2 regions of the Mesorhizobium sp. M7A.F.Ca.US.007.01.2.1 genome follow, and region 1 is predicted to be linked to the other one. Evidence: predicted binding sites of a transcription regulator. Region 1 holds the regulator's gene; the other holds the start of a gene.
The links. Region 1 encodes PhoB, which activates phosphate uptake and scavenging genes when phosphate is short. Its sites were predicted from a motif close to TGTCATNNANCTGTCAT; they were not measured.

Region 1 (5,493 bases):
CCATCACCGTCAAGATCGTCAACCAGCTCACCGGCGACCTTGAGTTCAATTCGCCGCAGACGCTGGTCGCCTTCGCGCTCGGGCTGACGCTGTTCACGCTGACGCTGGTGATGAACATCGTCGCGCTCTACATCGTGCGCAAATATCGGGAGCAGTACGAATGACCGACATTCCCATGGATACGATGGTCAGGCCGGCGGCCCATCCGCGCCGCGACATCGGCCTGAAGGCCCGTTACGCCGCCGAACGCCGTTTCCGCATCTATGGCGTCGTGGCGATTTCCGTAGGCCTGGCGTTCCTGGCAATCATGCTGATCACCATCGTCTCGAAAGGCTACACCGCCTTCTGGCAGACGACGGTGTCACTGCCGATCACGTTCGACGAGAAGGTGATCGATCCTTCCGGCAAGCGCGCAACCGATCCGAGCGTTCTGATCAAGGCGAATTATCCCAAGCTCGCGGAAAACGCGCTGGTGGCCAAGCTCGGCATCTCTCCTGATGACAAGCCGATGATCCAGAAGCTCAAGGGCTTCCTTTCGGAAGGCGCCCGCGTCCAGTTGCGCGACATCGTTGCCGCCGATCCCTCGGTGATCGGCACGACACGCGACGTCAACATCCTCGCCGCCGCCAATCTCGACTCCGCTTTCAAGGGCCAGATCGACCTCAGTGTCGAGGAAGCGCGACGCAAGGTCTCGGACCAGCAGATCACCTGGATGAACAAGCTCAAGGCCGAGGGCGCGATGGCCGAGCACTTCAACAGCGGCCTGTTCACCTACGGCGCCTCCAGCCGCCCGGAAACCTCGGGCATGGGCGTGGCGATCATCGGCTCGTTTTATATGATGGTGATCGTGCTGCTGCTCGCGCTGCCGATCGGCGTCGCCGCCTCCATCTATCTGGAGGAATTCGCCAAGAAGAACCGTTTCACCGACCTTATCGAGGTCAACATCAACAATCTGGCCGCAGTGCCGTCAATCGTCTTCGGCTTGCTCGGCCTCGCGGTGTTTATCAATTTCCTGGGCATGCCGCGCTCCGCCGCTTTCGTCGGTGGCCTGGTGCTGACGCTGATGACGCTGCCGACGATCATCATCGCGACGCGCGCCGCGCTTGCCGCGGTGCCGCCGTCGATCCGCTCGGCAGCTCTCGGCCTTGGCGCCTCCAAGATGCAGATGGTGTTCCAGCACATCCTGCCGCTTGCCGCGCCCGGCATCCTCACCGGCACCATCATCGGTCTTGCGCGCGCGCTCGGCGAAACCGCGCCGCTGCTGTTGATCGGCATGGTCGCCTTCGTCGCCGATCCACCGACGACGCCTTTCGATCCGGCCACCGCGCTGCCGGTGCAGATCTATATGTGGGCGAACGAGGCCGAACGCGCCTTCGTCGAGCGCATGTCCGGCGCCATCATCATCCTGCTCGTCTTCCTCATGGCCATGAACATCACCGCGATCGTGCTTCGGCGTCGGTTCGAGCGGCGCTGGTAGAAAAAAGGCATTTTGGTATGAACATCATGACCGAACAGTCCCTTGAAAACGCAGTGGGCGACAAGATGAAGTCGAACGAAGTGATCAAAATGCGCGGCGACAAGGTCGGCGTGTTCTACGGCGAGAAGCAGGCGCTGTTCGACGTCGATCTCGACGTCCGCCTGAACCAGGTGACGGCGCTGATCGGCCCCTCCGGCTGCGGCAAGTCCACCTTCCTGCGCTGCCTCAACCGCATGAACGACACCATCGATTCAGCACGGGTAACCGGCAAGATCACGCTCGACGAAGAGGACATCTACGACAAGAACATCGATGTCGTCGAACTCAGGGCGCGCGTCGGCATGGTGTTCCAGAAACCCAATCCGTTCCCCAAGTCGATCTACGAGAACGTCGCCTATGGGCCGCGCATCCACGGATTGGCCAAGCGCAAGGCCGACATGGATCAGATCGTCGAGTCCAGCCTGAAGAAGGCGGCAATCTGGAACGAGGTGAAGGACCGTTTGCAGGAACCTGGCACGGGTCTTTCCGGTGGCCAGCAGCAGCGCCTGTGCATTGCACGCGCCATCGCCGTGTCACCCGAGGTGATCCTGATGGACGAACCGTGTTCGGCGCTCGACCCGATCGCCACCGCTCGTGTCGAGGAACTGATCGATGAACTGCGTCAGAACTATACGATCGTCATCGTCACCCATTCGATGCAGCAGGCAGCGCGCGTGTCGCAGCGCACCGCGATGTTCCATCTTGGCTATCTGGTCGAGGAGGGCGCCACCGACAAGATGTTCACCACCCCCGACGACAAACGCACCCAGGACTACATCACCGGCCGGTTCGGCTGATCTCTGGCATATGAGGGACGAAGATCATGGGTGAACATACCGTCGCATCTTTCGATGAGGATCTGGAGCAGATCAGCCAGCTGATCCGCGACATGGGCGATCTCGCCCGCTCGATGGTCGGTGGCTCGACCAGGGCTTTGCTCAATTCGGACAATGCGCTGGCGCAGCGGGTGGTTTCCGACGACGCCATCATGGATGCACGCCAGCGCGAGCTGGACGATCGTGCCATCACGCTGATCGCCAAGCGCCAGCCAATGGCCAACGATCTGCGCGCGGTAGTCGGTTCGATCCGCATGGCCGGCGACCTCGAGCGCATCGGTGACCTTGCCAAGAACATCGCCAAGCGCGTCGGCACTGTCGGGCTGAGCGTCACGCCGCACGACCTTTCGCATTCGATCGACGCGATGGCGCAGCTGGTGCTGATCCAGGTGCAGGGGGTCGTCGACGAGTATGCCGCCGCTGACGCGGCAGCGCTTGCCACGCTCAGAAACAATGATGAACGCATCGACGTCAAATACACATCGGTGTTCCGCGAACTGCTGACCTACATGATGGAAGATCCGCGCAACATCACGGCGTGCACGCACCTGTTGTTTTGCGCCAAGAACCTCGAGCGGATCGGCGACCACGTGACCAACATCGCCGAAAATGCCTATTATGTTTTGACCGGCACGCAGTTGCCAGCCAATCGTCCGAAGCAGGACGAGACGGCAATGTCCGCGCCAGCGGCATGACAGGGGTGACCAGCCGATGATCGCGCCACGCATCATGGTGGTGGAGGATGAGGAGCCGCTAGGCGTGCTGCTCCGCTACAATCTCGAATCCGAAGGTTACCAGGTCGAGGTGGTGACGCGCGGCGACGAGGCCGAAATCCGGCTGCAGGAGAACGTTCCAGACCTTCTGGTGCTCGACTGGATGGTGCCTGCGGTTTCCGGTATCGAACTCTGCCGCCGGCTAAGGATGCGTCCCGAGACCGAGCGGCTGCCGATCATCATGCTGACCGCGCGAGGCGAGGAAAGCGACCGCGTGCGCGGCCTCTCGACCGGTGCCGACGACTATCTGGTCAAGCCTTTCTCGACGCCGGAGTTCATGGCCAGGGTCAAGGCGCTGCTGCGCCGGGCCAAGCCGGAAGTGCTGTCCAGCGTGCTCAAGGTCGGCGATATCGTGCTCGATCGCGAGTCGCACCGTGTCTATCGCAAGAAGAGCGAGATCCGGCTCGGGCCGACGGAATTCCGCCTGCTTGAATTCATGATGCGCCATCCAGGCCGCGTGTTCTCGCGCAGCCAACTGCTCGACAATGTCTGGGGCGAGACGATCTACATCGACGAACGCACGGTCGATGTGCATGTCGGCCGGCTGCGCAAGGCGGTCAACAACGGCCGCATGCCCGATGTCATCCGCACCATCCGTGGGGCGGGTTACGCCATTCGCGAGGACTGAACTCCCTCGTTTGAACTCACGCCACGTTCTTGCCGCCGAAACCGGATCTCGCCTGCACGCCCGGCGCAAAAATCTCCTGATCGACGAAGATCAGCGCCCGCATGGCGCAGCCTTCGCGGATCAGCGGCAGTTCGTTCGGCTCGGTGTCGAAGGAAATCGACTTGGAATGCTGGCCGCCGGCGGTCTGGGCAATCGCTTGCCGCAATGCCGGCTCGATCAGGTCGAAGGCGGCGGCGCTGACGCCGACCATGGCGACGGGGGCCGGATCGATCAGCGCGAACAGGCTGCCGAGGCCGTAGCCGAGCACTTCGCCGGCCTTGCGATAGGCTTCCCGTTCGGGTCCGTCCCTTTCGCGGGCGGCGGCAGCCAGGGCGCGCATGTCGGCATCGCTGACATCGGCGACGGGTTCTGCATCCTCGCCCATCTGCCGCGCGTTGCGCCAGATGGCATAATTGCCGGCATAGGCTTCGACGCAGCCGCGCCGTCCGCAGCGACACAGCGCCCCGTTCGGCCGATGAATCATGTGGCCGAATTCGCCGCCCGAGGAATGGGTGCCGGTGAACAATTCGCCCTTCAGCACCAGCCCCATGCCGATGCCGTGCGACAGGAGGATGGCGATGAAATCGTCGCGGTAACGATCGGGGTCGCGCCAGCGCAGCGCCACCGCCATCATGTTGCAGTCGTTCTCCATAATGGCGGGGATGCCGAACTCCTCTTCGAATATGTCGGCGAAGGCGATGTCGGTGTGCGGCGTGATCGGCGACCACAGCATGGAGCGGGCACGGGTGTCGGTGATGCCCTGGACGGCCAGCGCGATGCGGGCGATGCTGCGCACGTCCAGGTCGGGATCTTCCAGGCGGCGCCGCACGATTGCCGTGCACTCACCGATCAGCGAGTCGCGCGACATCGTCAGCGTGTCGAGCCGACGCTGTTCCTCGGATATTACCTGGCCGGCATAGTCGATGACGGCGACCGAGAGGAAGTTCAGCGACAGCACCACGGTCATTACCGCGGCCGCTTCCGGATTGAGGCTGAGGCCGACCTGCGGACGGCCGCGTTTGAGCGAGCCGGCCTCGCTCGGCTTGCTTTCGGTCAGGATGCCTTCGACGATCAGGTCGGATGAGATCGCCGAGATCGTCGAATGGCTGAGGCTTGTGGTTGCGGCGATCTCGGTGCGCGACGGCTGTCCGGCGCGGCGCACCGCCGCGATCACCATCGCGCGGTTGCGGCGGCGCAAATCGTCGTGGCGGATTCCGACCGACATGCTCTTTCATATCCTCCCGGTCGCCGCGGTTCTTCCTGCCCTGGAACGCTGTCGGTGACGCGGTCAAATACTGGCAGAAGCCGCGCGCCGTGTCATTTATTTATTCCGAGGCCCGAAAAAAATTCGAAACGACATCAAAATCCATCAGAATCGATGTTGACAGCGTTCGGGCGTTGGCCCAGTATTTTTTCGAGGCTCGAAAAAATAGGGCCTCTGTGCGGCCTTCGGGCCAGTTTGGTCGCGCCATACGCGGCGCAGGGAGGATAATATGAAAAGATTCACAGCCGCCATCCTGGCGGGTGCCGCCATGTCGCTGACGCTCGCGTCTGTCGCGCAGGCGAAGGACAAAGTCGTCGGCGTTTCGTGGTCCAACTTCCAGGAGGAACGCTGGAAGACCGACGAGGCCGCCATGAAGACGGCGATCGAGGCCGCCGGCGACAAGTACATCTCCGCCGATGCGCAGTCCAATCCCGGCA
Region 2 (5,493 bases), on a different contig from region 1:
GCTGCGCACTTCCAGCACCGCCCGGCTGCCGGTGCCGCCGGATGCGGAATGGCCGAAGCCCGGATCGAAGAAGCCGGCATAATGAACGCGGAATTCGCCGACCAGCGGATCGAAGGGCGTCATCTCGGCGGCGTAGAGCGGCGGCACATGCACCGCCTCCTGGCTGACGAGGATGTAGAATTCATCGGGGTCGAGCACCAGTTCGCCGGCGCCGCTCTTGTGGATCGGTTCCCAGAAGTCGACGACTTCCTGGGCCGCGCGCTTGTCGACATCGACGAGGCCGGTGTGATGCTTGCCGCGATAGCCGACCAAGCCGCTTTGATCGCCGTTGAGGTCGATCGACAGCGCGATGCCGCCGCCGGAAATGTTCGGCGGCTCGGTGGCGACCAGCATCTGCGTGCGATGCAGGTCGTGCAACTCGGCTTCGGAGAGCAGCGCATTGCCGGTGCGGAAACGGATCTGCGACAGGCGCGACCCGGTGCGGACGACGATCGGGAAGGTGCGCGGGCTGACTTCCAGAAAGAGCGGGCCATGATAGCCGGCGGCGATCTTGTCGAACTCGTGGCCGCGATCGGTCATGACGCGGGTGAAGATGTCGAGCCGCCCGGTCGAGCTCTTCGGATTGGCCGAGGCTGAAATGTCCGCCGGCAGCGCCAGGCTTTCAAGCAGGGGCACGATATAGACGCAGCCGGTCTCCAGCACCGCGCCCTCGGCCAGATTGATCTCGTGCAGCTGCAGCCGGTCGAGCTTTTCCGAGACCTTGTGATTGGGGCCGGGCAGGAAGGAGGCGCGCACCCGCCAGGCCTTGTCGCCGAGCCTGAGATCGAGGCTGGCCGGCTGGATCTGGTCGGCATCGAGCGCACGCGCCGACTTCAGCGCGCCGGACTGGAGCAGCGCCGATATGTCCTGGTCGGGAAGAATGCCTGTCTGCCGCAAGGCTCCACTCCTGCTTGGTACAAACCTCTTAATGAAGCCGGCAATTGACGCAAGCGCGGTGCGGGTCTAAAGGGTCGTTATCCCGTGGTGATTTGGCCGGTCGGCTTGCAGCCACGTTAAACAAGTCGCTAAAGGACCGTCGGGCCGCAAGGCCGTATGGACCGGTTGCGACTTTCGCGGCCGGTTTTTTTGTGTCTGGAAGAAAAGCGATGAGCACCAAGAAGCGCAACTGGAAGCCTCAGACGGCACTCGTGCACAGCGGAACGCTGCGTTCCGGTTTCGGCGAAACGTCAGAAGCGATCTATCTCACCCAAGGCTATGTCTACGAAACGGCGCAAGCCGCCGAAGCCCGTTTCAAGGGCGAAGAGCCGGGTTTCATCTATTCGCGCTACGCCAATCCGACCGTCGACATGTTCGAGAAGCGCATGTGCGCGCTGGAAGGTGCGGAAGACGCGCGCGCCACCGCGTCCGGCATGGCGGCGGTAACGGCCGCCCTTCTGTGCAGCGCCAAGGCCGGCGACCATATCGTGGCGGCACGCGCGCTGTTCGGCTCCTGCCGCTGGGTGGTCGAGACGCTGGCGCCGAGATACGGCATCGAGGCGACGCTGGTCGACGGCACCGACATCGCCAACTGGGAAAAGGCGGTCAAGCCGAACACCAAGCTGTTCTTCCTGGAAAGCCCGACCAATCCGACGCTGGAAGTGGTCGATATCGCCGCTGTCGCTTCGCTTGCCAATTCGATCGGCGCCAGGCTGATCGTCGACAATGTCTTCGCCACGCCCCTGCAGCAGAAGCCCTTGCAGCTCGGCGCCCATATCGTCGTCTATTCGGCTACCAAGCACATAGACGGCCAGGGGCGCTGTCTCGGCGGCGTCATCCTGTCGGACAAGAAGTGGATCGACGAGAACCTGCACGACTATTTCCGCCATACCGGCCCAAGCCTTTCGCCTTTCAACGCCTGGACGCTGCTGAAGGGCCTGGAAACGCTGCCGCTGCGCGTACGCCAGCAGACGGAAAGTGCCGGCCGGATCGCCGATTTTCTGGCCGAACGGCCGGAAATCGCGCGCGTCATCTATCCCGGCCGCGCCGACCATCCGCAGGCCGACATCGTCAAGAAGCAGATGTCGGGCGGCTCGACGCTGATCTGCCTGGACGTCAAGGGCGGCAAGCAGGCGGCCTTCGCCTTGCAGAACGCGCTCGACATCGTCCTGATCTCCAACAATCTCGGTGACGCCAAGAGCCTGATCACCCACCCGGCGACGACGACGCACAAAAATCTCAGCGACGAGGCGCGCGCCGAGCTCGGCATCGGGCCGGGCACGCTCAGGCTGTCGGTTGGCCTGGAGGATACCGACGACCTGCTCGAGGACATCGCGCAGGCGCTGAAGGGGGCCAGGTAGGAGGCCTTCAGGCGCCGGACGGCGTCTCTTCCAGCTCGGCCGTCTTGGTGCCGATGGTCATCGCATTGCCGCGCCAGTCGACGGCGCCGCCGAGCCAACCGCGCCCCCACATCGCCGGCAGGATCAGGTCGCGCGCCATGATCGCGGCGACCATGCGTGGCGACAGGTACCAGCCCTTGGACCAGGCCAGGGCGCACTCCGGAAGATAGAAGGCCGCCAGCACGGCAAGGGCGGTTGCCCAGAGGCTGAAGCCGGCGCTTGCCGCCGCAAGCAACGCAAGCACCAGCGGCACCACGGCGCCGGTCAGGATTTCGGGTGCGAAGAACAGCGGGAAAGTGACGCGGCGCAGGCGCGCCCAACGGGCCTGACGCGACCAGATGTCGTCAAACGAGCGCCGGCCAAGCGGCTGCTCGAAGGGGGCGGCGACGAGATTGACGCGCAGGCCGAGACTGTTCACCAGCTTGGTCGCAGCGGCATCCTCGGCGATCTCGGCGGCCAGCGCGCGAATGCCGCCATTGGCGTCGAGCATCGGCTTGTTCCAGAGCATGCTCTTGCCCTGGGCAAAGCCGAGGCCGAGCGCCTCGCCGGCATACTGCCAGCGCGCCTGCAGCGTGTTGAGGAAAGCGCATTCGACCTCGGCCCAGAAGCCGGCCGGCCGCGAGCCGATCGGCGTCGAGCAGACAAGGCCGGTGCCGGGCCGCCAGGCAGCCATCAGGTGCTGGATGTAGTCCCTCGGCATCAGCACGTTGGAATCGGCCAGGACGACCCAGTCGTGCCGCGCCGCTTCCCAGCCCTTGACGCAATTGTTGAGTTTCGGATTGGCGCTGATGCGGTCGTCGCCGACAAGCAGCCGGGCCGGCACTTTCGGAAACCGGACGATCGTCCTGTTTATCAATTTGACCACCGGATCGTCGGCATGGGCGACGCAGAAAATCAGCTCATAGCGCGGCCAGTCGAGCGAGAAGGCGCGCTCCAGCGTCTCCTGCGTGAACGGCTCGACGCCGCGCGACGGCACGACGATCGACACCGGCCGCGGCTTGCCGGCCGGCGGCGCAATGGTGCGACGCCGTCTCAGACGCGACGCGGCGAGCACGATGCTGGCGAGATTCGAGAGGATGAGGACGGTTGAAAGCGTGGCGGATATGAGAGTGAGTTGCATCGAGATCCGGTCACTCCAGGAAAACCGGTCCGCAAGACGGCCGGTTTCAACAGTTCAGCAGAGCGCCCGAGTCGCGCGTCACCAGTCCGCGCACACCATCATTGTCATATGTCACTTAAATGACATTCTTTGTCGGCACCTGCCCGCGAGGTCGGCCAGAGGAGGCTTCGATCGGTTGACCTAACCGCACGGAGCGCCGAAAGTTCCGCTGGAACCGTTTTTTGGAGCCGCTTATGTATAGCGCCGTCACGCGCAACATCGAAGTGCAGGTCAGGCCGTTCTATCTGGAGGACCGTTCGGATCCCTCTGAGAACCGCTATGTCTGGGGCTATCAGATAACGATCGACAATCAGTCGGACGATTTCGTGCAGCTTCTGTCGCGCTATTGGCACATCACCGACGGCACCGGCCGGGTCGAGGAAGTGCGCGGCCCCGGCGTGGTCGGCGACCAGCCCGAACTCAATCCCGGCGACAGCTACCAGTACACGTCCGGTTGCCCGCTCTCGACACCGTCCGGCATCATGGTCGGGCATTACACGATGCGCAACAAGCGGGGCGAGACGTTCGACATCGCCATTCCGGCGTTTTCGCTGGACTTGCCGGGGACGCGGCGGACGGTGAATTGATTTCGCCTCACCGGCCGCGGAGCGACCGGTGAGGCGTGGTTTCTACTCTACTGGGCCGCGAATTCCGCCGGGTCGAAATCATATTGCTTCGAACAGAATTCGCAGGCGACGTGGATGCCGCCGTCTTCGGTGCTGTCCTTGATCTCCTGGGCGGAAAAACCCTCGAGGATGCCGCGGATCTTGTCCCTGGAGCACGAGCACTGGTCGGCGACCGGAACGCCGCCGAAGACGCGCACGCCATGCTCGTGGAACAGCCTGTAGAGCAGCCGCTCGGCGCCGATCGTCGGGTCGATCAGTTCGGTCGGCTCGATGGTGCCGAGCAGAGCCAGCAACTCCTGCCAGGAATTGTCGACCGGATCGTGGATCTCCCCGCGCGGATCGCCATCGCCGCCCGGCAGGTCCGGGACGCGCATGCGCTCGGGCGACTGCGGCAGGAACTGCGCCAGGATACCGCCGGCGCGCCATTGCTCGCGGGCGCCGCCGGGACCGGGCGTCAAAAGCTTGGCCACCGACAGCCTGATATCCGTCGGGATCTGCTCCGACTGACGGAAATAGGTGCGTGCCGCGTCTTCCAGGGTCTCGCCATCGAGCTGGACGATACCCTGATAGCGCTGCGTATGGGCGCCCTGGTCGATGGTCAGCGCCAGCACGCCACTGCCGAGCAGCGTCTGCTGGGAGGTTTCGCCCGCCGCGACCAGCGCTTCCAGCCGGTCGGCATCGAAACGCGCATAGGCGCGCAGCGCCGAGGGCGTGGAAAAATCCGCAACCAGCATGTCGACGGGTCCGTCGGTGCGGGTCTGCAGGATGAACTTGCCCTCGAACTTCAGCGAAGTGCCGAGCAGCACGGTCAGCACACAGGCCTCCGCCAGCAGGCGGGCGACCGGCTCGGGATAATCGTGGCGGCTGAGGATGGCGTCCAGCATCGGCCCGAGTTGGACCGTGCGGCCGCGCACGTCGAGAGGGCCGACCTCGAACGGCACGACGTGATCGTCGCCGGCATAGCCGAATTCGCCGAGTTTGGGGTGATGTTCAGTCACTTGACAGGTTTCCAACATGACAAAGCTCCAGGGCGCGGCCATGCCGCCCTCCGGGGCGCATGCGTCGAAACGCGCTTGATTTGCGTGATGCGGCGCAAATAGGCATCACACGCCCGCAGATCAAGCTCCCAGGGATCAAGCGCCCAGACACTTCAAGCGCCTAGACACCAGGCAAGCACGGCCTTCTGGGCATGGAGCCGGTTCTCGGCCTCGTCGAAGACCACCGAATGCGGTCCGTCGATAACCTCGTCTGTCACTTCCTCGCCGCGATGCGCCGGCAGGCAGTGCATGAACAGCGCGTCCGGCTTGGCTCTCGCCATCAGCTTGGCATTGAC

Region 2: the regulator PhoB is predicted to act here: its motif matches at 3,604-3,620, upstream of EN949_RS06920 (ceramide glucosyltransferase).

The regions. Positions count from the first base shown of each region.
Region 1 covers NZ_RZQP01000027.1:15,087-20,579, reverse strand. Annotated here, with positions in the region: gene pstC (phosphate ABC transporter permease subunit PstC) at 1-164, shown strand, start outside; gene pstA (phosphate ABC transporter permease PstA) at 161-1,477, shown strand; gene pstB (phosphate ABC transporter ATP-binding protein PstB) at 1,495-2,313, shown strand; gene phoU (phosphate signaling complex protein PhoU) at 2,340-3,047, shown strand; gene phoB (phosphate regulon transcriptional regulator PhoB) at 3,064-3,753, shown strand; gene EN949_RS07745 (ROK family protein) at 3,770-5,017, opposite strand; gene xylF (D-xylose ABC transporter substrate-binding protein) at 5,286-5,493, shown strand, end outside.
Region 2 covers NZ_RZQP01000023.1:23,785-29,277, reverse strand. Annotated here, with positions in the region: gene EN949_RS06930 (2'-deoxycytidine 5'-triphosphate deaminase) at 1-936, opposite strand, end outside; SAM riboswitch at 1,011-1,088, shown strand; gene EN949_RS06925 (O-succinylhomoserine sulfhydrylase) at 1,146-2,336, shown strand; gene EN949_RS06920 (ceramide glucosyltransferase) at 2,344-3,495, opposite strand; gene apaG (Co2+/Mg2+ efflux protein ApaG) at 3,729-4,121, shown strand; gene EN949_RS06910 (Hsp33 family molecular chaperone) at 4,169-5,200, opposite strand; gene argF (ornithine carbamoyltransferase) at 5,311-5,493, opposite strand, start outside.